DNA from 2 places in the Paracoccus sp. 228 genome. Region 1 is predicted to be linked to the other one. Evidence: riboswitches for the same ligand, from Rfam matches in the RefSeq annotation. Region 1 holds a riboswitch; the other holds the start of a gene.

Evidence for each region. A riboswitch is a leader RNA that binds a small molecule or an ion and turns the genes downstream of it on or off. The one in region 1 is predicted to bind thiamine pyrophosphate.
Region 2: linked by a shared signal. The riboswitch ahead of SY26_RS10260 (thiamine ABC transporter substrate binding subunit) and the one ahead of thiD (bifunctional hydroxymethylpyrimidine kinase/phosphomethylpyrimidine kinase) in region 1 are both predicted to bind thiamine pyrophosphate.

What each region holds. Positions count from the first base shown of each region.
Region 1 covers NZ_JYGY01000001.1:332,151-343,453, forward strand. Annotated here, with positions in the region: gene SY26_RS01550 (thiazole synthase) at 1-252, opposite strand, end outside; gene thiS (sulfur carrier protein ThiS) at 256-453, opposite strand; gene SY26_RS01560 (FAD-dependent oxidoreductase) at 443-1,402, opposite strand; gene thiD (bifunctional hydroxymethylpyrimidine kinase/phosphomethylpyrimidine kinase) at 1,395-2,198, opposite strand; TPP riboswitch at 2,269-2,371, opposite strand; gene SY26_RS01570 (acyl-CoA thioesterase) at 2,466-2,942, shown strand; gene SY26_RS01575 (DEAD/DEAH box helicase) at 3,090-4,997, shown strand; gene SY26_RS01580 (ABC transporter ATP-binding protein) at 5,220-6,323, shown strand; gene SY26_RS01585 (ABC transporter substrate-binding protein) at 6,349-7,419, shown strand; gene SY26_RS01590 (ABC transporter substrate-binding protein) at 7,525-8,601, shown strand; gene SY26_RS01595 (ABC transporter permease) at 8,661-9,962, shown strand; gene SY26_RS01600 (ABC transporter permease) at 9,967-10,917, shown strand; gene SY26_RS01605 (hemerythrin domain-containing protein) at 10,914-11,303, shown strand, end outside.
Region 2 covers NZ_JYGY01000003.1:116,893-128,195, forward strand. Annotated here, with positions in the region: gene mutS (DNA mismatch repair protein MutS) at 1-2,313, opposite strand, end outside; TPP riboswitch at 2,372-2,471, shown strand; gene SY26_RS10260 (thiamine ABC transporter substrate binding subunit) at 2,502-3,473, shown strand; gene SY26_RS10265 (ABC transporter permease subunit) at 3,452-4,987, shown strand; gene SY26_RS10270 (ATP-binding cassette domain-containing protein) at 4,977-5,663, shown strand; gene SY26_RS21105 (DUF2474 family protein) at 5,660-5,764, opposite strand; gene cydB (cytochrome d ubiquinol oxidase subunit II) at 5,764-6,795, opposite strand; gene SY26_RS10280 (cytochrome ubiquinol oxidase subunit I) at 6,798-8,237, opposite strand; gene SY26_RS10285 (VOC family protein) at 8,883-9,170, opposite strand; gene SY26_RS20180 (GNAT family N-acetyltransferase) at 9,475-10,095, shown strand; gene SY26_RS10295 (LysR family transcriptional regulator) at 10,147-11,034, opposite strand; gene SY26_RS22035 (serine hydrolase) at 11,165-11,303, shown strand, end outside.

The DNA.
Region 1 (11,303 bases):
GCGCGCCATGCGGGCCGTGGTCACGGCCTCTCGCGCGCTGTGACAGCCGGCGGTGTTGGGCAGCACGCGCACGCCCAGATCGCGGATCAGCGACCAGAAGGCCTGGCCCTGGCCGGCCTCGCGGCGCAGCGACACGGTGGCCACGCCCGCACCGCTGGCGCGGAACGCCTCCTGCAGGACCGACGGGGACGGGTATTGGGCGGTGCCCAGCATCAGCGCGTTGGTCAGGGTGACGCCATAGAAATCACGCATCGCCTATCCTCCCTGCATGGGTGCCAGGACCTCCAGCCGGTCACCGTCGCGCAGCGCCTGCGTCGGGCGGGACGCGGCGGGCAGGAAATCACCGTTCAGCGCTGTGGCCACGCGGGCCTCGCCCCAGCCCAGTTCGGACAGTGCGTCGGCCACGGTGGTGGCGGCGATGTCGCGGGGGGTTCCGTTGACCTCAATCCTCATGGACCAGTTCTCCCTTGGTTTCGGTGATCAGGTAATCGGCCGCCTGGCGCGCCAGCGCGGGGGCCATCAGGTATCCGTGACGAAACAGCCCGTTCAGGTGCAGCACCCGCCCTTGGACGGTCACGCGCGGGACGTTGTCGGGAAATGCCGGGCGCAGATCGGCGCCCATCTCGACGATGGCGCCCTCTGCAAAGCGGGGATCCAGCGCATAGGCCGCCGACAGCAGTTCCAGCACCGACCGAGCGGTGGGACGCGCACGGGATGCGCTTTCGATCTGGGTCGCGCCCAGCATGAACAGGCCGCCCGCGCGTGGCACGATGTACAGCGGATGACGCGGATGCAGCAGGCGGACCGGCCGCGTCAGGGCGATGTCGGGCGCGTGCAGAACGACCATCTCGCCGCGCACGCCGCGGAGGTCGGGCAGGGCGGCGGACAGTCCGCGGGCATCGATCACCGGGCCTGCGACGTCGCCGGGTTCGGCGGTCACGCATTCGATGCCGATGCCGCGCGCGGCCAGCCACGCGGCCAGATCCGCCAAGGCACGTCGGGGGTCCAGATGCGCCTCGGTTGGAAAGATCAGGCCGGGCCGGGGCTGCAGGTCTGGTTCCAGATCGGCGCTATCGCAGGGGTGATGCGCCGTGGCACGGCGCGCAAAGCGGGCCAGTTCCGCCCGGTCGCGGTCCAGCGCCAGGACCAGCGTGCCGCGCCGCGTGACGGGCGTGACGGCGGACCAGGCATCGGCGGCTTCTGCGCCAAGGCGGGTGATCACGGGGTCGGCGGTCACGCCTTCGCACTGCGGGGCCAGCATGCCGCCGGCCCACCATGAGCAGCCGTGTGGGCCGGGCGCGCCTTTGCGGTCCAGGATGCGCGGGGTCAGGCCGCGCTGCACCAGCACATGGGCCGCGAACAGCCCGGCCACGCCCGCGCCGATGATGGTGACATCAGCCATGCGACCAGACCGCATGGAAATGATGCACCGGCCCGTGCCCCGACCCCACGCACAGATCGTCGGCCGCCGCGATCGCGCGTTGCAGATAGCGGTGTGCGACCCCGACCGCCTGCTCCAGCGGCAGGCCGTGTGCCAGGCCGGCTGCGATGGCCGCCGACAGCGTGCAGCCAGTGCCATGCGTGTTGCGGGTGGACAGGCGTCGGGCGCTGAAAGGCGTCGCCCCCTGCGCGGTCACCAGAAGGTCGGTGCAGATCGCGCCCTCGCCATGCCCACCCTTCATCAGCACGGCCCCCGCGCCCATGGCGCGCAGCGCAGCACCCTGTTCGGCCATCTGGGCCGGGGTGGTGGCCGGGGCACAACCCAGCAGGCAGGCGGCCTCGGGCAGGTTCGGGGTCAGCAGCGTCGCGCAGCCCAACAGGGAACGTAGCGCGTCGATGGCATCGGGCGGCAGCAAGCGGTCGCCCGATTTCGCCACCATCACCGGGTCCAGCACGATGGGCAGGCCGCAGCCGTCCAGACCCCCGGCCACCGTGGCGACGGCCTGGGCCCCGCCCAGCATGCCCAGCTTGACCGCCCGGACGTCCAGATCGTCCAGAACGGCACGCATCTGCCCTGCGATCATCGCGAGGCTGGCCGGTTCGACCAAAGCCACGGTGCGGGTGTTCTGCGCCGTCAGCGCGGTCACGACGCTGGCGCCATAGCAGCCAAGGGCCGAAAAGGTCTTCAGATCCGCCTGAATGCCGGCGCCGCCGCCCGAATCGGACCCGGCGATGGTCAGGGCAATGGGTGCTGTCACGTCGTCCCCCGTAATGTGGCGGGTCGTGACCGGGCAAAGGGGTGGGGACACAGGGCGGGCCGATGGCCGCGCGGATATCTGCACCGTTCCCTCCGCCGGTATGACCCGGATCAGGTTCGATGGGTTGGCTGTCGCCTCTCAGCCCCTGTGACGGGACACCCCAACGGTTTGCCCCCCAAGGCTAGGCGCGGCGGGCCCGGGGCGCAAGGGGGGCTTTTCGCGCCCGCGCGATTGTCGCAGGATGGTGGGACAGCGGACGGGGGACAGATGGACAGGCGCGGGCTGGAGATGACGGTGCTGATGTCGCCGGACATGGCGAATTTCAGCGGCAAGGTGCATGGCGGCGCGCTTTTGGCCTGTCTGGACCGGGTGGCCTATGCGTGCGCGTCGCGCTGGTCTGGAGAATATGCGGTGACCCTGTCCGTCGACCAGGTGACCTTCAAGGAGGCCATCCACGTGGGAGAGCTGGTGACCTTTCGCGCGCGGGTGAACCATACCGGCCGCACCTCGATGGAGGTCGGCATCCGGGTCGAGGCCGAGAACATCCGCCGCGGCACCCGCAGGCATACCAATTCCTGCTATTTTACCATGGTCGCGGTCGACGAACGAGGCCATCCTGTGCCGGTCCCCAAGCCCGAGCTTGAGGACGACATCGACCGCCAGCGCTGGCGGTCGGCCGAGGTCAGGCGCACCATGCGGCGCGAGATCGCGGCCCGCCAGGAGGCCGCGTCGAACACCCCCTGATTGGGCGTGGACTTTGCGATCCAAACCGCGTAGGGAACCGCCTTTGGCCCTGCTAGTCCGGGGCGGCGGGTGCAGGGTGGGCCGGTCGCAGCGACGATAGGTGCCGCTCATCGGGTCGCTCACGGCCCCCGCATTTTGGCGAATCACATGACTGAACTGAATTTCCCCGCGCCGCTTCAGGCGGCGTTGGCCGACAAGGGCTATGAGACGTTGACTGCCGTGCAGTCGGCGGTGCTGGCGCCCGAGGCCGCGGGCCGCGACGTGCTGGTCTCGGCCCAGACCGGGTCGGGCAAGACCGTGGCCTTTGGCCTGGCGATGGGCGCGGACCTTCTGGACGGCGACCGCATCATCGCGGGCGAGCTGCCGCTGGCCCTGGCCATCGCGCCCACGCGCGAACTGGCGCTGCAGGTCGCGCGCGAGCTGGAATGGCTCTATGCCGGGACCGGCGCGCAGATCGCGACCTGCGTCGGCGGTATGGACTATCGCAACGAAAAGCGCGCCCTGCAACGCGGCGCGCAGATCGTGGTCGGCACGCCTGGCCGCCTGCGCGACCATATCGACCGCGGCAGCCTGGACCTGTCGGATCTGCGCGCGGCCGTCCTGGACGAGGCTGACGAGATGCTGGACCTGGGCTTCCGCGAGGACCTGGAGTTTATCCTGGGCGCCGCCCCGGTCGAGCGCCGCACGCTGATGTTCTCGGCCACGGTGCCGTCGGCGATCGAGAAGCTGGCCCGTGATTTCCAGCGCGACGCCCTGCGCATCGCCGCAATGGGCGAGGCGCGCCAGCATGGCGACATCGCCTATCGCGCCTATACCGTGACCGCCCGCGACCGCGAGCCCGCGATCTTCAACCTGCTGCGCATCCACGAGGCGCAGACCGCCATCGTCTTCTGCAAGACGCGGGCCAACGTGAACCATCTGCTGGCGCGCATGTCGAACCGGGGCTTCAAATGCGTGGCCCTGTCGGGCGAACTGTCCCAGCAGGAGCGGACCCACGCCCTGCAGGCGCTGCGTGACGGGCGCGCCCGCGTCTGCATCGCCACCGACGTGGCCGCGCGCGGCATCGACCTGCCGGGGCTGGAGCTGGTGATCCACGCGGACCTGCCGACCAACCCCGACACGATGCTGCACCGGTCGGGCCGCACCGGGCGTGCGGGCTCCAAGGGCGTGTCCGCGCTGATCGTGCCGTCGGCCGATTATCGTCGGGCACAGCGTCTGCTGCAGAACGCCAAGGTCTCGGCCGAATGGCTGGACGCGCCGACAGCGGACGAGGTGCGGGCGCGCGATGATCAGCGCATGCTGGACCATCCCGGCCTGCGTGAACCCGTGGGCGACGACGCCGCCCTGGCCGCGCAGCTGCTGGAGCAGTTCAGCGCCGAACAGGTCGCCGCCGCCTTCCTGCGCCTGTGGCGCGAAGGCCGCCCCGCTGCCGAGGAACTGTCCGAGGCGCATGCGCCCCCCGCACCGATGGCCCCCCGTGCGCAGCGCGAGTTCGGCCCGTCGGTCTGGTTCACGCTGTCGGTCGGTCATTCCGGTCGGGCCGAGGCGCGTTGGCTGCTGCCCAAGGTCTGTGATGCGGGCGGGATCACCCGCGACAGCATCGGTGCGATCCGCGTCAAGCAGGACCTGTCCTATATCCAGATCGCGTCGGAAGTCGCCGCCAAGTTCGGCGATTTCATCGAGATCACCCCGGAGGTCACCATGCGCCGCATGGACGGCGCCCCCGACCTGGACGCGCCGATCGAACGGGCGCCCCGTGCCCCGCGCACCGACAACCGTTCCGAGGGTCGCAAGCCCGCGCCGCGTGCCAAGCACGCCGCGTCGGACGAGGGTCACCACGCCCGCGTCAAGTCCGCCCGCGGCGGCTGGCTGCCCGATGATGCCCCTGCCGAACCGCGCGAGACCGGACCGCATGCGGCCGTGAAATCGTGGAAGAAGAAGTCGTCGGCCGACGCTGGCAAGGGCCCCAAGCCGGCCTGGGCCAAGTCCAGGCCCGCCGGCGACAAGGCGGGCGCCCCCAAGGCGCATCGCAAGGGACCCAAGCGGCCCGCCTGACCGGCAACTGCCTGCGGGGCCAAGCAACTGCCTGACAAACAGGCAGTGGGCCCTGCACGCTCTGCAATCCACATGGCCCTCGCGCCCGAAGCTCCCTTGCGGGGTTTCGGGCGCGACGCGTTCGGGGCATGGAATGTCGCAATTGATATTGCCAGTCGGGCAGGGCGACGCTTAACCTGATCCTTGCGCTGAATAACCAACGACATAACAGGGAGAGCGCTTTTGCTGGACGACCGCCACGGCGACGCATTCGTCGCCTTCGAGCATGTGCAAAAAAGCTATGATGGACAGACACTTGTCGTCAAAGACTTGAATCTGTCGATCGGACGGGGTGAATTTCTAACGATGCTGGGGCCGTCCGGTTCCGGCAAGACCACCTGCCTGATGATGCTGGCGGGCTTCGAGACCGCGACGAACGGAGAAATCCGTCTTGGCGGGCGTCCGATCAACCAGGTGCCGCCGCACAAGCGCGGGATCGGCATGGTGTTCCAGAACTATGCCCTGTTCCCGCACATGACCGTCGGAGAGAACCTGTCCTTTCCGCTGGAGGTCCGCGGGATGGGCAAGGACGAACGCCAGACGCGCATCGCCCGCGCGCTGGACATGGTCCAAATGGGCAAGTTCGCGAACCGGCGTCCGGCGCAGCTGTCCGGCGGGCAGCAACAGCGGATCGCCCTGGCCCGCGCGTTGGTCTTCGACCCCGAACTGGTGCTGATGGACGAGCCGCTTGGCGCCTTGGACAAGCAGCTTCGCGAGCATATGCAGTTCGAGATCAAGCACCTGCACGAGAAACTTGGAATCACCGTCGTCTATGTGACCCATGACCAGGGCGAGGCCCTGACCATGTCGGACCGCATCGCGGTCTTCAACGACGGTCGCATCCAGCAGCTGGCCCCGCCGTCCGACCTCTACGAGCGCCCCGAGAACAGCTTCGTCGCAAGCTTCATCGGAGAGAACAACGCCCTGGCTGGCACGATCGAGCAGCTGGATGGCGACAAGGCGCTGGTGCGGCTGGACGGGGGTGGGGTGATCGACGCGACCGCCGTGAACATCCGCGAGAGGGGTCAGCGCACGACCGTGTCGATCCGCCCCGAACGGGTCGAGTTCAAGCCCGAGATGATGTCCCAGGGCGCCCACACGATCGAGGCGCAGGTGATGGAGGTCATCTATATGGGCGACATCCTGCGCGCCCGGCTGAAGGTCGCCGGCAGCGACAATTTCGTCATGAAGATGCGCAACACGATCGGCCAGACCCGTCTGGACCCCGGCCAGGTCATCCGCATCGGCTGGCATCCCCAGGATGCCCGCGCGCTGGACCCGATCTGATCCCTTTTCCCAACCGGAGACTTCGATGAAGCGTTTTCTTGCACTCAGCACCGCGATGGGCCTGGTCGCCGGGCCGGCCCTGGCCGATGTGAACCTGCTGTCCTGGGGCGGCGCCTATGGCAACAGCCACTTGGAGGCCTATGCCAAGCCGTTCACGGCGGAAACGGGCATCAATGTCGTTATGTCGGATGCCGACAACCCCGCGACCCCGATCAAGGCGCAGGTCGAGGCAGGCAATGTCAGCGTCGATGTCGCGTCGGTCGAATATGCCGATGCGGTGCGCCTGTGCGACGAGGGCGCGCTGGAGATGATCGACCCCGCCATCCTGCTGCCGGCCGAGGACGGGACGGCAGCGGCCGACGACTTCATCGACGGCGCGGTGACCGAATGCTTTGTGGCGACCGACGTCTATTCGATGGTCCTGGCGTTCAACGAGACCGCCTTCCCGGAGGCCAAGCCCGCGACCCCTGCCGATTTCTTCGATCTGGAAGCGTTTCCGGGCAAGCGGACCATGCGCAAGGGCGCCAAGTTCAACCTTGAGCTGGCGCTGATGGCCGATGGCGTGCCCGCCGCCGAGGTCTATGACGTGCTGTCCACCCCGGAGGGCGTGGACCGCGCCTTTGCCAAGCTGGACACGATCAAGTCCGAGGTGATCTGGTGGGAGGCAGGCGCCCAGCCCCCGCAGCTGCTTGCCGATGGCGAGGTCAGCATGGCCTATGCCTTCAACGGCCGGATCTTCAACGCGGCGCAGGCCGACGGCCAGCCCTTCGAGATCATCTGGGACGCCCAGATCTATGAGATGGAGGGCTGGGTCGTGCCGAAGGGCGCGCCGAACCTGGAGCAGGCGATGGAATTCGTGGCCTGGACCACCGCGCCCGCGCCCCAGGCCCGCGCCGCCGAATTCATCAGCTATGGTCCGCCGCGCCGGTCCGCCGCCGCGATGGTCGGCAACATCGAGGGCACCGAGGAGCCGATGGGCCCCAACCTGCCCACCTTCGATGCGAACATGGCCGGGGCGCTGGCATCGGACCTGGATTTCTGGGTCGACCGCGACGCCGAGCTGATTGAGCGTTTCAACAGCTGGCTGGCCAGCTGATCCAGTTCGGACCGGGAGGGTTCGTCCCGCCCGGTCCGCGCCCCGCCAACGGGGCCAATGACAACGGGCAAAAATGCCCGAGACCAACCAACCGGGAGAACCAACGTGAAATCCACCCTGATCCTTTCGACCGCCCTGTGCGGCGTGGCCTTCGGCGCGATGGCGCAAGAGGTCAACGTCGTGTCCTGGGGCGGCGCCTACGAGGTCAGCCAGGTCGAGGCCTACAACAAGCCCTTCACCGCTGAGACCGGCATCACCGTCAACATGATCGCCGCCGACAACCCCGCGACGCCGCTGCGCGCCCAGGTCGAGGCCGGCAACGTCACGGGCGACGTCTTCGACGTCGAGGTCAGCGACGCGATCCGCCTGTGCGACGAGGGTGCGCTGGTCGAGATCGACCCCGCCGACCTGCCCAGTGCGCCCGACGGCACCGCTGCGGCAGATGATTTCGTGCCCGGCGCGCTGCAGGATTGCGCGGTCGCCAACATCGTCTGGGGCACGGTCATTTCGTTCAACACGACCAAGTTCGAGGGAGAGACCCCCAGCACGGCCTCCGATTTCTTCGACACCGAGACCTTCCCGGGCAAGCGCGGCCTGCCCAAGAACCCCAAGCGCACCCTGTATCTGGCGCTGATCGCCGACGGCGTGCCCGCGGCCGAGGTCTATGACGTGCTGTCCACCCCCGAGGGCGTGGACCGCGCCTTTGCCAAGCTGGACACGATCAAGGCCGACACCGTCTGGTGGGAGGCCGGCGCCCAGCCCGTGCAGCTGCTGGCCGACGGAGAGGTCAGCATGACCACCGTCTATAACGGTCGCGCCTTTGACGCGATGGTGGCCGAAAAGCAGCCCTTCGAGATCATCTGGGACGGCCAGTACCTGGACATGGACATGTTCGTGATCCCGGTCGATGCACCCAACCCGGACGCGGCGATGGAATACCTAAAATTCGCGACCGACACGCAGCGTCTGGCCGATCAGGCGAAATACATCGCCTATGGCCCGGCGCGGAAATCGTCGAACGAACTGGTCGGGCTGTACCAGGACGGCGTGACCGAGATGGCGCCGCACATGCCGACCAGTCCCGAGGCGCTGGCCAATGCGGTGACGGACGATCCGGAATTCTGGGCCGACCATTCCGCGGAACTGACCGAACGCTTCAACAGCTGGCTGGCCGCGTCCTGAACTGACACCCTGCCGCCCCCGCATCCGGGGGCGGCGGACCTGACTGCCCGGGGGACGACATGGCCGACGCCGCACTTGATCCACATGCCGCCATTGCCACCACCGCATCCGGTGTGGGGTCTGGCACGCTGACGACCGCCGACGGAATGCCGCTGGCCCGCGCCCTGGCGCACAGCCAGCGCCGGGCGCGACGGCGGGCCTTTCTGCTGGTTCTGCCGCTGTTGGCCTTCATCCTGATCACCTTCGTGGTGCCGATCGGGCAGATGCTGGCGCGGTCGTTTCACAATGACGGCTTTTCCGCCAACATGCCGCAGGTCTCGGCCTGGTTCGCATCGACGGAGCCCGGCACCGCGCCCGACGAGGCGGCTTGGACCGCATTGGCCCAGGACCTGATCGCCAGCGCCGATGCGCGCAGCATCGGGGTGGTGGGCACGCGGATCAACTATGACATGCCGGGGACGCGGTCGCTGTTCACCGCGACCGGGCGCCAGGTCCGCCGCGGGCTGGAGCCGCCCTATCAACAGGCCCTGCTGGAGATCAACGAGGATTGGGGCGACCCGCGCCTGTGGTCCGTCATGCGATCGGCATCGACGCCGGTCACGGCGAACTTCTATCTGGCAGCGGTCGACCGCACCCGGGACGAGGCCGGCAACATCCAGCAGGTCGCGGAACAGCAGCGGATCTATCTGACCCTGTTCTGGCGCACCTTCTGGCTGTCGGCGGTGATCACCGGCCTGACCTTCATCCTGGGCTTTCCCATCGCGCATCTGCTGGCGACGCTGCCCATGCGCAAGTCGAACCTGCTGATGATCCTGGTGCTGCTGCCGTTCTGGACGTCGCTTCTGGTGCGCACGACATCCTGGATGGTGCTGCTGCAGCAGCAGGGCGTGGTGAACGACATCCTGGTCTGGCTGGGTGTGATCGGCGGCGGGCAGCGGTTGCAGATGATCTATAACCAGACCGGCACGATCATCGCGATGACGCATATCCTGCTGCCCTTCATGATCCTGCCGCTGTATTCGGTGATGCGGACCATCAACCCCGCCTATGTCCGTGCGGCGCGCAGCCTGGGCGCGACAAGCTGGACCGCGTTCCGCCGGGTCTATTTTCCGCAGACCCTGCCGGGCCTGGGGGCGGGGGCGATGCTGGTCTTCATCCTGGCGGTCGGATACTACATCACACCCGCGCTGGTCGGCGGATCGTCGGGGCAGCTGATCTCGAACATGATCGCCCAGCACATGACCGGCACGCTGAACTGGTCGATGGCGGCGGCGCTGGCGGCCCTGCTGCTGGGGTCGGTGCTGATCCTCTATTGGCTCTACGACCGCCTTGTCGGCGTCGACAACCTGAAACTGGGGTAAGCGAATGGCTGTTCCGACCTATGCAAGCCCGCTGGAGCATGTCTGGCACTATACCTACCTGACGGTCTGCGCGCTGATCTTCGTGTTCCTGATCGCGCCGATCATCGTGATCATCCCGCTGTCGTTCAACGCCGAGCCCTATTTCACGTTCACCGACCGGATGCTGTCGCTCGACCCTGACGGCTACAGCATGCGGTGGTATTCCAGCCTGCTGACCTTCGGGATGCAGAACCCGGATTCGACGGGCTGGGCCTTCTGGTCGGATGCCTGGGCGAATGCGAAATGGGTGCAGGCGGCCAAGAACTCGATCATCATCGGGGTATGTTCGACCATCGTGGCGACGGTTCTGGGAACGCTGGCGGCCCTGGGCCTGTCGCGGCCCGAGATGCCGTTCCGCCGGGCGATCATGGCGATCCTGATCTCTCCGATGATCGTGCCGCTGATCATCACGGCGACGGGGATGTTCTTCTTCTACTCGAACCCCTGCGAACTGCTGGCGCTGGTCGGGCTGTCGCCGGAATGCGGGCGGCTGGCGGGAACCTATCTGGGGGTGATCCTGGCCCATGCGACCCTGGGTATTCCCTTCGTGATCATCACCGTCACCGCGACGCTGGTGGGGTTCGATCAGTCGCTGAACCGTGCGGCGGCCAGCCTGGGGGCCAATCCGCGCACGACCTTCTTCAAGGTGACGATGCCGCTGATCCTGCCAGGCGTGGTGTCGGGGGCGTTGTTCGCCTTCGTCACGTCGTTCGATGAGGTCGTGGCGGTGCTGTTCATCGCCGGTCCCGATCAGCAGACCATTCCGCGCCAGATGTGGAACGGCATTCGTGAACAGATCAGCCCGGCCATCCTGGCGGTGGCGACGCTGCTGGTGATCTTCTCGATCGCGCTGCTGACCACGGTGGAACTGCTGCGCCGGCGGTCCGAGCGTATCCGGGGCGTCACGCCTCGATGACGCCCGAAGAGCTGGAGGACGAGGGCGCGCGTCCTGCGCCCCCGTCCTATCCCGCCATCACGCGGGCCGAGCGCGCACATGGCCGGCGCCTGGCCGCCATCCATGACATGTACCGGGCCGAACTGGACGGCGTGCAGCGGCTGCTGGTTCAGGTCCGGGCCGCGCAGGCCAATCCGTCCTTGGTCGCACCGGCGGTGGCCGGGACGGCGCTGGCGCGCAACATGGCGCAGTTCGGCACTGCCTGCGGCCGCGACTGCGCGCTTTTGCAGAACCATCACGACATTGAGGAGCAGTGGATGTTTCCGGCCCTTGCGGAGCGGGGCGGGTCGGCACTGGCCCCGGTGATCCGTCGGCTGAAGGCCGAGCATGAGGTGATCCACAGGTTG
Region 2 (11,303 bases), on a different contig from region 1:
GTGCAGAAAGATCACCTCGCCCTGCCACTCGCGCACCGTGACGGTGGCGTTCTCGACCCCCTCCAGCTTGGCCGACAGCGCCGTCATCTCATGATAATGCGTGGCGAACAGCGCCCGGCAGCGGTTGGCGGCATGCAGATGCTCCATCACCGCCCAGGCAATCGACAGCCCGTCCCAAGTGGAGGTGCCGCGCCCGATCTCGTCCAGGATCACCAGCGCGCGGTCATCGGCCTGGTTCAGGATCGCGGCCGTCTCGACCATCTCGACCATGAAGGTCGACCGCCCCCGCGCCAGGTCGTCGGCAGCGCCCACGCGGGAAAACAGCTGGCTGACCAGCCCGATATGCGCTGCGCGCGCCGGAACAAAGGCCCCGGCCTGCGCCAGCACCGCGATCAGCGCGTTCTGCCGCAGGAAGGTCGACTTGCCCGCCATGTTCGGCCCGGTCAGCAGCCAGATCGCGGGCGTGGCCCCGGTGGTCAGGTCGCAGTCGTTGGCGACGAAGCTCTCCGCCTTGCGGCGCAGCGCGCGTTCCACGACCGGATGGCGGCCCCCGTCGATGACGAAGGCGCGGCTGTCGTCCACGCGCGGCCGGACCCAGCCCTCGCCCGAGGCAAGGTCCGCAAAGGCGCAGGCCAGGTCGATCTCGGCCAGGGCGCGCGCCGCCTGCCCGATCCGCGCGGCCTGATCCAGGATCGCCGTCCGCAGGCGGTCGAAGATGCCCCGCTCGATCTCCAACGCGCGGTCGCGGGCGTTCAGGATGCGGGTCTCCAGCTCGGACAGTTCCACCGTGGTGAAGCGGATCTGGTTCGCGGTGGTCTGGCGGTGGATGAAGGTCTGGTTCAGGGGTGCGGCCATCATGCGCTCGGCATGGGTGGTCGTCGTCTCGATGAAATAGCCCAGAACGTTGTTATGCTTGATCTTCAGGCTGCCAACCCCGGCCAGGACCGCGTAATCGGCCTGCATCCCGGCGATGACGCCGCGCCCCTCGTCGCGAAGCCGACGGGTCTGGTCCAGATCGGCGTCATGCCCTTCGGCCACGAAGCCGCCATCGCGCGCCAGCAGAGGCGGCTCTGCCACAAGTGCATCATCCAGCAGGTCAACCAGCGTCTCATGGCCCAGCAGATCGCCCGCCGCATCGCGCAGCACGGGCGGCGCATCACCGGGCAGCCGCGCCGCGATGGCCGCGCCCTGCGTCAGCCCCGCCCGGATCGCGGCCAGATCACGCGGCCCGCCCCGGTCCAGCGCCAGCCGCGACAGCGCCCGGTCCATGTCCGGCACCCGCGCCAGCGCGCCGCGCAGATCCGAGAGCAACCGCGCATCGGCGGCCAGCGCCGCCACCGCATCATGGCGCGCCGCGATCAGGCCCAAATCGCGCGACGGCGCGCTGATCCGTCGCTCCAGCAGGCGCGCGCCCGGCGCGGTCACGGTGCGATCGATGGCCGCCAGCAGCGATCCGTCGCGCCCGCCCGACAGGGCCTGGGTCAGTTCCAGATTGCGCCGGGTCGCCGCGTCGATCTGCATCGCGCCGCCCGCGCGTTCGCGCACCGGCGGGCGCAGCAGCGGCAGGCGGCCCTTCTGCGTCATGTCCAGATAATCGATAATGGCGCCCATCGCGGCCAGTTCGGCGCGGGTGAAGCTGCCGAAGCCGTCCAGCGTCTCGACCCCATAGAGCGCACACAGCCGCCGCGTGCCCGCATTGCTGTCGAAGGCGCTGGCATGCAGGTCGGTCATCACCGCACCTGCATCGCCGATCAACTCCTCCAGTCCCGTGTCGCAGGCCAGCACCTCGCGCGGGGCCAGCCGCGCCAGTTCGGGGGCCAGACGCGGCAGGGGGCAATCCATCACCGAAAACGCGCCGGTCGAGATGTCGACCCAAGCCAGCGCGCCCTCCTCGCGGACGACCACGAAGGCCGCCAGGTAATTGTGGCGCCGCGCCTCCAGCAGCGATTCCTCGGTCAGGGTGCCCGGCGTCACCAGCCGCACCACGTCGCGCGCCACGACCGATTTCGACCCGCGCTTCTTGGCTTCCGCAGGGTCCTCCATCTGTTCGGCGATGGCCACGCGGAAACCCTTGCGGATCAGCGTCAGCAGATAGCCCTCGGCCGCATGGACGGGCACGCCGCACATCGGGATGGGCTCACCCGCATGGGTGCCGCGTTTGGTCAGCGCGATGTCCAGCGCGGCGGCGGCGGCGACCGCGTCGTCGAAGAACATCTCGTAGAAATCGCCCATGCGATAGAACAGCAGCGCGCCGGGATTGGCCTCCCGGATTGCAAGATATTGCGCCATCATCGGCGTGGGCTGATCAGACATGTCCTTGGTCATGGGCGGGTTCTATCCGCTTGCGCGGGCGCGCGAAACCTCTACATTCGGGATCACCTCGGGGTGCCCCATGCGGGCTGAGACGCGACAGCGGACCCGTTGAACCTGATCCGGCTCACACCGGCGGAGGGAAGGTGCGCACCCCCTTCTTTTCGACATTCCGACAAGAGAGGCTGCCGATGAAATCCGTCCTGATCCCCGCTTTGCTGCTGGCCACCCCCGCCCTGGCCCAGGATCGCGTCCTGACCGTCTATGCCGGCGACAGCGTCACCAGCGAATGGGGCCCCGGCCCCGCCATCGAGGAGGGGTTCGAGGCGATCTGCGATTGCGACCTGCAATTCGTGACCGGCGACGTGCTGCCCCGCATCCTGATGGAGGGGGCGGGCACCCAGGCCGACATCGTCTTCGGCCTTAACACCGACATGACGGCGCGTGCCCGCGCATCGGGGCTGTTCGCGCCGCATGGGCAGGACACGTCCGGCCTGTCGCTGCCCATCGCATGGGAGGACGACATCTTCCTGCCCTACAACTGGGGCGAGACGGCCTTCGTCTATGACAGCACGCGGTTGGAAAACCCGCCCGCCAGCTTTGGCGAATTGCTGGAGGCCGAGGATCTCAGCATCGTCATCCAGGACCCGCGCAGTTCGGTGTCGGGTCTGGCGATGCTGCTGTGGGTCAAGTCGGTCTATGGCGATCAGGCGGGCGAGGCCTGGGCGAAGCTGGCCCCCAAGGTGCTGACCGTCACCCGCGGCTGGTCCGAATCCTATGGCCTGTTCACCGACGGAGAGGCGGACATGGTGCTGTCCTACACCACCTCGCCCGCCTATCACATCGCCGCCGAGGAGGACGACACCAAGCGCGCCGCGATCTTCCCCGAGGGGCATTACTTCATGGCCGAACTGGTGGCCCAGGTCGCGGGCACCGATCAGCCCGAACTGGCGCAAGCCTTCATGGACTGGGTGCTGACCCCCGATTTCCAGGCGACGATCCCGCTGGCCAACTGGTCCCTGCCCGCGAAACTGCCTGAGGCCGACTGGCCGCAGGTGATGCGCGACCTGCCCCGGCCCGACAAGACCCTGTTCCTGTCCGAGGACGAGGCAGAGTCCCTGCGCGCCCCCGCCCTGGACGAATGGCAGCGGGCCTTCCGCTGAGCATCGGCCACGCCATCGCGGGCGCACTTGCCGCGCTGATCCTGGGCACGCTGGCGGCGGTGGCCTGGGTCGCGGGCGGGCTGTCGAGCCTGACCGAATGGGACCTGCGCGCGGTCTGGTTCACCCTGTGGCAGGCGGCGCTGTCCGCGACCCTGTCGGCCGCGCTGGCCGTGCCGGTGGCGCGCGCGCTGGCCCGGCGGCGGTTCCGGGGGCGCGGGCTGCTGGTCACGCTGCTGGGCGCGCCCTTCATCCTGCCGGTGATCGTGGCGGTGCTGGGCCTGATCGCGATCTTCGGGCGCAACGGTGCGCTGAACGGCGCGCTGGAGGCCCTGGGCCTGCCCGCCATCGGCATCTATGGCTGGCAGGGGGTGATCCTGGCGCATGTCTTCTTCAACCTGCCGCTGTCGGTGCGGCTGATCCTGCAGGGCTGGCAGGCGATTCCCGCGGAACGCTTCCGGCTGGCCGCGTCCCTGGATTTCGCCCCCCGCGACATCGCCCGCCATCTGGAGCGCCCGATGCTGCGCGGCGTGCTGCCCGGCGTCTGGCTGGCGGTGTTCCTGGTCTGCCTGACCTCTTTCACGGTGGCGCTGGCCCTGGGCGGGGGGCCGCGGGCCACGACGGTGGAACTGGCCATCTATCAGGCCTTCCGATTCGATTTCGACCTGGGGCGGGCGGCGGCCCTGGGGATGGTTCAGATCGCGATCTGCATCGCGGCGGCGGCGCTGGCCGCGCGGATCACGGTGCCCGCAGGCTTCGGCGCGGGGCTGGATGCTTTGGGCGGGCCGCCCGCGCCGGGCGGCTGGCGGCGGCTGACGGACGCAGCGGTGATCGCGGCGGCAGCGGCCTTTCTGCTGGCGCCGCTGATCTCGGTCGCGGCGACGGGCCTGCCGCGCCTGACCGCCCTGCCGCCCGAGGTCTGGCAGGCCACGCGCCGGTCGGTGCTGATGGCCGTGATCTCGGCGCTGCTCTGCGCGGGGGCGGCCTTGGCGCTGGCCCTGACGGTGGCGCGGGGCGCGGCCCGGTGGGTCGAGGCGGCGGGCATGCTGCCGCTGATCGCCTCGCCGCTGGTGCTGGGGACGGGGCTGTTCATCCTGCTGCGCGGTACGGTCACGCCCCAGCAGATGGCCCTGCCGGTCACGGCGCTGATCAACGCGGCGATGGCCCTGCCCTTCGCGCTGCGCGCGCTGATCCCGGCGGCGCGGGCGCTGGAACAGGATTACGGCCAACTTGCCGCATCGCTGGACCTGCGGGGCTGGGCACGGCTGCGCCTTCTGGTGCTGCCCCGTCTGGCGCGCCCCTTGGGCTTTGGCGCCGGGCTGGCGGCGGCGCTGGCCATGGGCGATCTGGGCGTCATCACCCTGTTCGCAGGGGATCGCCCGACCCTGCCGCTGATGCTGTACCAGCTGATGAACGGCTATCGCATGGCCGATGCCGCGGCTTGCGCCCTGCTGCTGATGGGGCTCAGCCTGGGACTGTTCTGGATGTTCGACAGGGGAGGCCGACGTGACGCTTGAATTCCGCGACATCCTGCTGCGACAGGACGACTTCACGCTGACCGCGGACCTGACCGTGCCGCAGGGTCGCCATGCGGTGATCGGCGCCTCGGGGTCGGGCAAGTCGACCCTGCTGGCCTTAGTGGCGGGGTTTCTGGCCCCGACAATAGGCCGGCTGATTTGGGACGGCCAGGATATCACCGACATGACGCCCGGCCAAAGACCGGTGTCGATCCTGTTTCAACACCACAATTTGTTTCCTCATCTGACCGTGAAACAAAATGTAGGGATGGGACTGCGCCCGGATCTGTGTCTGGACCGGGATCAGCAGCGCCGCGTGATGCAGGTGCTGGACCATGTCGGCCTGTCCGGCACAGAGGATCGCCGCCCCGCGGCCCTGTCGGGTGGTCAGCAAAGCCGCGTCGCGCTGGCCCGTGTGCTGCTGCGGGCGCGGCCCCTGCTGCTGCTGGACGAACCCTTCGCGGCGCTAGGTCCGGCGCTGAAGTCGGAGATGCTGACCCTGCTGGCGCAGGTGGCGTCCGACACGACGGTGCTGATGGTGACTCATGATCCGGCCGACGCGCGGGCCTTTGCGCCCGACACCCTGCTGGTCGAGGATGGCGCGGTGCACGCCCCCCGCCCGACCGGGCCGCTGCTGGACGATCCGCCGCCGGGACTGCGCGCCTATCTGGGCTAGGCGATCCACAGGCGGATGATCCAGGCGACGGTGCCGATCACCGCCACGCTGGCCAGCCATATCGCCACGAACCACGCCAGCCGCCGCAGGGATTGCGGCATCAGTGGTACCCCTCCTTGGGGTCCATCTTTCCGCGGAACACCCAATAGGAATAGGCGGTATAGGTCAGGATCACCGGGATCAGCACGGCCGCACCGACCAGCATGAAGATCTGGCTGTTGCGGGGGGCGGCGGCCTCCCAGATCGTGACCTCGACCGGGACGATGTAGGGGAACATCGAGATCCCCAGCCCGACAAAGCCCAGGATGAACATCCCCAGCGCGCAGAGGAACGGCCAGTAGTCGTGATGACGCACCATCAGCGAGGTGAACATGCCGAAGGCCAGGCCCAGCACGGCAGCACCCACCCCCGCTGCCAGCACGATGTTCCAGCCGTCGAACCAGCGGCTGTAATAGCCGTCCTGCAGGAACGGCGTCCACAGGCTGACCACGCCCATGAAGATCACCGTGCCGACACCCAGCACCCAGGCCCGCTTGCGCATGCGCTCCTGCAGGGGGCCGGCGGTCTTCATCACCAGCCAGGTCGCGCCCAGAAGGGCGTATCCGACCATGACCGCGACGCCGACCATCAGCGTGAAGGGCGTCAGCCAGTCCCACCAGCCGCCGGAATATTCGCGCGCGGCCTTGTCGACGTCGATGCCCTGCAGCAGCCCGCCCAGGGTGATGCCCTGCGCCAGCGCGGCCACCGCCGATCCGCCGATGAACGCCACGTCCCAGACCTTGCGCCAGCGCTTGGTACGCCAGCGGAACTCGAACGCGACGCCGCGGAAGATCAGCGCCAGCAGCATCGCCATGATCGGCGCATACAGCGCCGGCAGGATCAGTGCATAGGCCAGCGGAAAGGCCGCGAACAGCCCGCCCCCGCCCAGGACCAGCCAGGTCTCGTTCCCGTCCCAGACCGGCGCGACCGAGTTCATCATGATGTCGCGGTCCTCGCCCTCGGGTTCGACCGCGAACAGCATGCCCAGGCCCAGGTCGAACCCGTCCAGCACGACATAGACCAGCACCGCAAAGGCGATGACGAAGGCCCAGATGACGGTCAGATCCAGCGAAACGCCTTCTGCGAGGGGCATGGTCACTCTCCGGGTTGGACGTTGCGGGTCGGGTGCTGCTGGGCGGGCGTGGTGCCCGCCGTGCGCGTCGGGCTGTTGGTCACGTCCTTCAGCCGCGGTTCGTTATTCGCCGGAGAGCGGCTCATCAGACGCAGGATATAGTATGTCCCCGCCCCAAAGACCGCGAAATAGACGATGATGAAGGCCACCAGCGATGCCCCCACCGCGGCGGCGTCCAGGGGTGCGGCGCTGTCCACCGTGCGCAGGTGACCATAGACGGTGAAGGGCTGCCGCCCAACTTCGGTCGTGACCCATCCGGCCAGCACGGCGATCAGCCCCGCGGGCGACATCACAAGGGCGGCGCGGTGCAGCATGGGGCTGTCGAACAGCATCCCCCGCCAGCGCGCCCACAGCGACCAGACACCGATCCCCAGCATGGCAAAGCCAAGCGCGACCATGATGCGGAACGACCAGAAGACGATGGCCACGGGGGGCTGATCCTCGCGCGGGATAGTGTCCAGGCCCGCAAGCGGTGCGTTCAGGTCGTGCTTCAGGATCAGGGACGACAGCTTGGGGATGCCGATGGCATAGTCCAGACGCTGTTCGTCCTGGTTCGGGATGCCGAACAGGTACAGCGGCGCGCCTTCGTCATGGCTCTCGAAATGGCCCTCCATCGCCATGACCTTGGCCGGCTGGTGCTCCAGCGTGTTGATGCCGTGGAAATCGCCCAGCACGATCTGGACCGGGGCAAAGATCGCGGCCATCCACATCGCCATGCTGAACATGGTCCGCGTTGCCGGGCTGACCTTGTCGCGGCGGTGGCGATGGCGCAGCAGGTGCAGGGCCGCCACGCCCCCCACGATGAAGGCCGTGGTCAGATAGGCCGCGGTCACCGTGTGCATCAGCCGGAACGGAAAGGACGGGTTGAAGATCACCTGCCAGAAGTCGGTGGGCAGGAACTGCCCCGTCTCGGGGTCGATCTCGAAGCCCGCTGGGGTGTGCATCCAGCTGTTGACCGACAGGATCCAGAAGGCCGAGAACGCCGTGCCCAACGCCACCGCGGCGCAGGCGATCATGTGCAGCGTGGGCCCGACGCGGTCGCGCCCGAACAGCATGATCCCCAGGAACCCGGCCTCCAGGAAGAAGGCCGACAGGACCTCATAGGCCATCGGCGCGCCGATGACCGGCCCCGCCTTGTCGGAAAAGGCCGACCAGTTCGTGCCGAACTGATAGGACATCACGATGCCCGACACGACGCCCATGGCAAAGGCCAGGGCAAAGATCTTGACCCAGTATCGGAACAGATCCAGGTACTTGTGGTCCTTTGTCCACAGCCACAGCCCGTTCAGGACCGCCAGAAAGCTGGCCAGCCCGATCGTGAAGGCGGGGAACAGGAAGTGGAAGCTGACCGTGAAGGCGAACTGGATCCGGGCCAGCAGGATGGCATCTGCATTGTCGAACATCGGGGGCCTTTCACGGCAGGGGCACGCCCCGCGGGCATGTCGGTTTCGGACCGGCCACCGCCTGCACCACGGGCACATGACCGGACCCATCGTCGTCTGGAATCATAGTGCTCCTACTGGTCGCGGCCGCGCAAGGGCATCGATGTCGCGCCCGCCGCCCTGTGGCGCATCTGCGTCACGGGTGGCACCTTGGGCCGATGTCAGGGGTGCACAGGGGGTGAGGCACCGCCGCGTGGTCCTGTATCGACGGTCGGTGGGGTCTGGTTGCTGCACTGCCGGCCCCCCGGACGCGGTTGTGCTTTCCGGGCAATGAATTTGGCGCCATGCGGCGGGAGGCACCGGCAATTATGCTATGCCCGCCCTGGTGGCCTCGACGCTGTCACTTGAGGACGGACCGCGTGGCACGGGTGCTGTCCAAGGTATTCCCTGTGCGCATCACGCGCACGATCCATCAGGCGGCGGTCGCGGGCGTGCCGCAGCCGCGGATGGGCACGATCCGTGATGGCCGGAGGGGGAAAGGCAGTAGATGCGACATCATCGGCCGTAGCGGAGGGCGCGGCGGATGGGTGCGTCGAGGATCGCGTCGCGGGTACCGCCGTCCTGAGACCCGCGATCCATATCGAGGATACCGGCGCGACGCGGACTTCAGCTGCCCGTTCCGTCGCGGTTGGAACGGGCATGTTCGATCAGGTCCCAACGATTTCCCCAGGGATCCCTCCAGACGACGACACGCCCGTAAGGCTCGTCGCGCGGAAGCGTCTCGAACGTCACGCCCGCGGCCTGGAGGCGCTGATAGTCGCGCGCGAAATCGTCCGTCTCAAGGAAAAGCCAGACCCGCCCGCCGCCCTGCTCTCCGATCGTCGCGGTCTGGCGGTCTCCGACGGCCCGGGCAAGCAGGATCTCGGTATCGCCACCCGCGCAATCCGCACCCATCGCTTGCCATCGCCCAGTTCGGTATCCTCCCGGCACTCGAAACCGATCCGGCAAAAGAAGTCGAGCGCGGCGTCGCAGTCCGGGACCAGCAGGGACAGGTGGGCGATGCGGGCGGGCATGACATTGTGCTTTCCATCGGGACGGTCGCGACGCGTTTCTGGGGCACAGCCCGGTCCGCGACTAGCCCGCCCGTGGCATTTCGCGATCTGGGCGGGAATGCAGGCACGTGTTCGGCGCACGGCAGTCTTATTCCCATGGCTGTCGATCCGGGCGATAATCATGCTCGCAGACCATGGAGAAGCGCATGCCCCCGCCCTACGCGCGCCTGAAGGATCCCGCGTCATATGTCCCGCCGCGGATCGTTCGGACATCCCGGCTGGATCTTTGCCCCGCGAGCGTTGATGACGCCGCCGCGGTGGCGCAGGCCAGGGGCGAAAGCCATGCAGAATTGGTGCCGTGGTTTCACGGGACGATGGGGAACCCTGGACACGAACGGGATGCCCGGTGGCAATCAGAGCGGCTAGCGGAAGCGGTGGAGGCTGCACAACGACGCGAGCGGCTGTCCTATCTTGCATGGGCCTCGGGCGTCTGTGTCGGCGCGGTCGATCTGATCCCGCAGTGGCGGCGGGGCCAGTTCCGACTGTCCTACTGGGTGCGGTCCTCAGCCTGCCGCCAGGGATATGGGGCTCAGGCGGTGAACGCGATGATACGGGCCGCCTTTGGGGCCTTGGACGCACGTCTGGTGACGACCGGTCATGCCGCGCCCAACACGGCCAGCGCAGGTCTGGCACGGACGCTGGGCTTCAGGCAGATCGCATGCCAGCCGCTTGGGTACGAGATGCCCGACGGCCTGCTGGTGGACGGCATCGCCTATGCCATCGAAGACATTGCCGTCCTGCCACCCCTGAAGGTCGCATGGGCCTGACTGACACGACGGTTTTGCCCCGCACCTGATCGGTCGTGCAGGGGCGGGCGGTCAGCCCGTCGCGGGCGGCTGATCCGTTACCTCCCGGCACAGCCACTCTCGAAAGCTGCGCATTCCGCTGGTTTCCGGCCTGGATTGCAGGCGGGTCAGCCAATAGGCGCCTGCGGCAATGGAATGATCGAACAGGGTCACAAGACGGCCGCGATCCGTCCAGTGGCCGAAAAGCGCAGGCGGCAGCAGCGCGATCCCGTGCCCCTCCGCCGCCATGTCCGCTAGGGCGATGGAGCTGTCCAGCATCGGCCCCCGCAGGGGCGGGCAGGCCAGGCCCAGCCCTGCGAACCACCGTTCCCATTCGCCTGTCCGATAGGAACGCAGCAGCGGCTGCTCCAGCATCGCCTGGGGGCCGGACATGGTCCTGGCACGGTCCGGGGCGCACATGGGGGCCAGGGGCGCATCCATGATGCGGGTGGCCTGCAGCCCATGCCACGACCCGTCGCCAAAGCGGATGGCCAGGTCAAGCCCTTCGCCCGGAATGCTGACGCGGTTGTTGTTGGCGAAGATGCGCAGGTCCACCTCGGGATGCGCCGCCTCGAACCCGGCCAGGCGCGGGATCAGCCAGCCCGTCGCAAAGGTTCCGACCACGCCCACATGCAGCGCCTCGTGATAGCGCCCGCCCGAGAACCGGTCAAGCGTCGCGCCGATCAGGTCCAGCGATCCGGTCAGGACCGGGGCCAGGGCCGCACCCTCGTCGGTCAGCACCAGCCCTCGGGGCACACGCCGGAACAGGGCCACGCCAAGGCGTTCCTCGAGGTTGCGGATCTGGTGGCTGAGCGCCGCCTGCGTCACGCACAGTTCGATCGCGGCCTTCGACAGCGTCAGGTGCCGGGCCGCGGCTTCGAAGGCCCGCAGCGCATTCAGGGGGATGTTGGGCCGATCCATCACGCATCCATTAGAATTTCTCAACGATAGGGCAAGAAACCATGATTTGATGCCCATGCACGATCACAATAGCTCTGGCTGGCAAAATTAATTCATGTCGCGGCGCCGTCGCGACGCCAGAGGGAATCCCATGACCATCATCCGAACCGTGGCTGTCGCAGCCGTGCTGCTGACGACCCCCGCCCATGCCCAAGGGCTGACCGAGCAGGCATTCCAGCAGATCAGCGAAAGCGTCTTTCGCCCCGTCATCGAGGAGTTCGACATTCCCG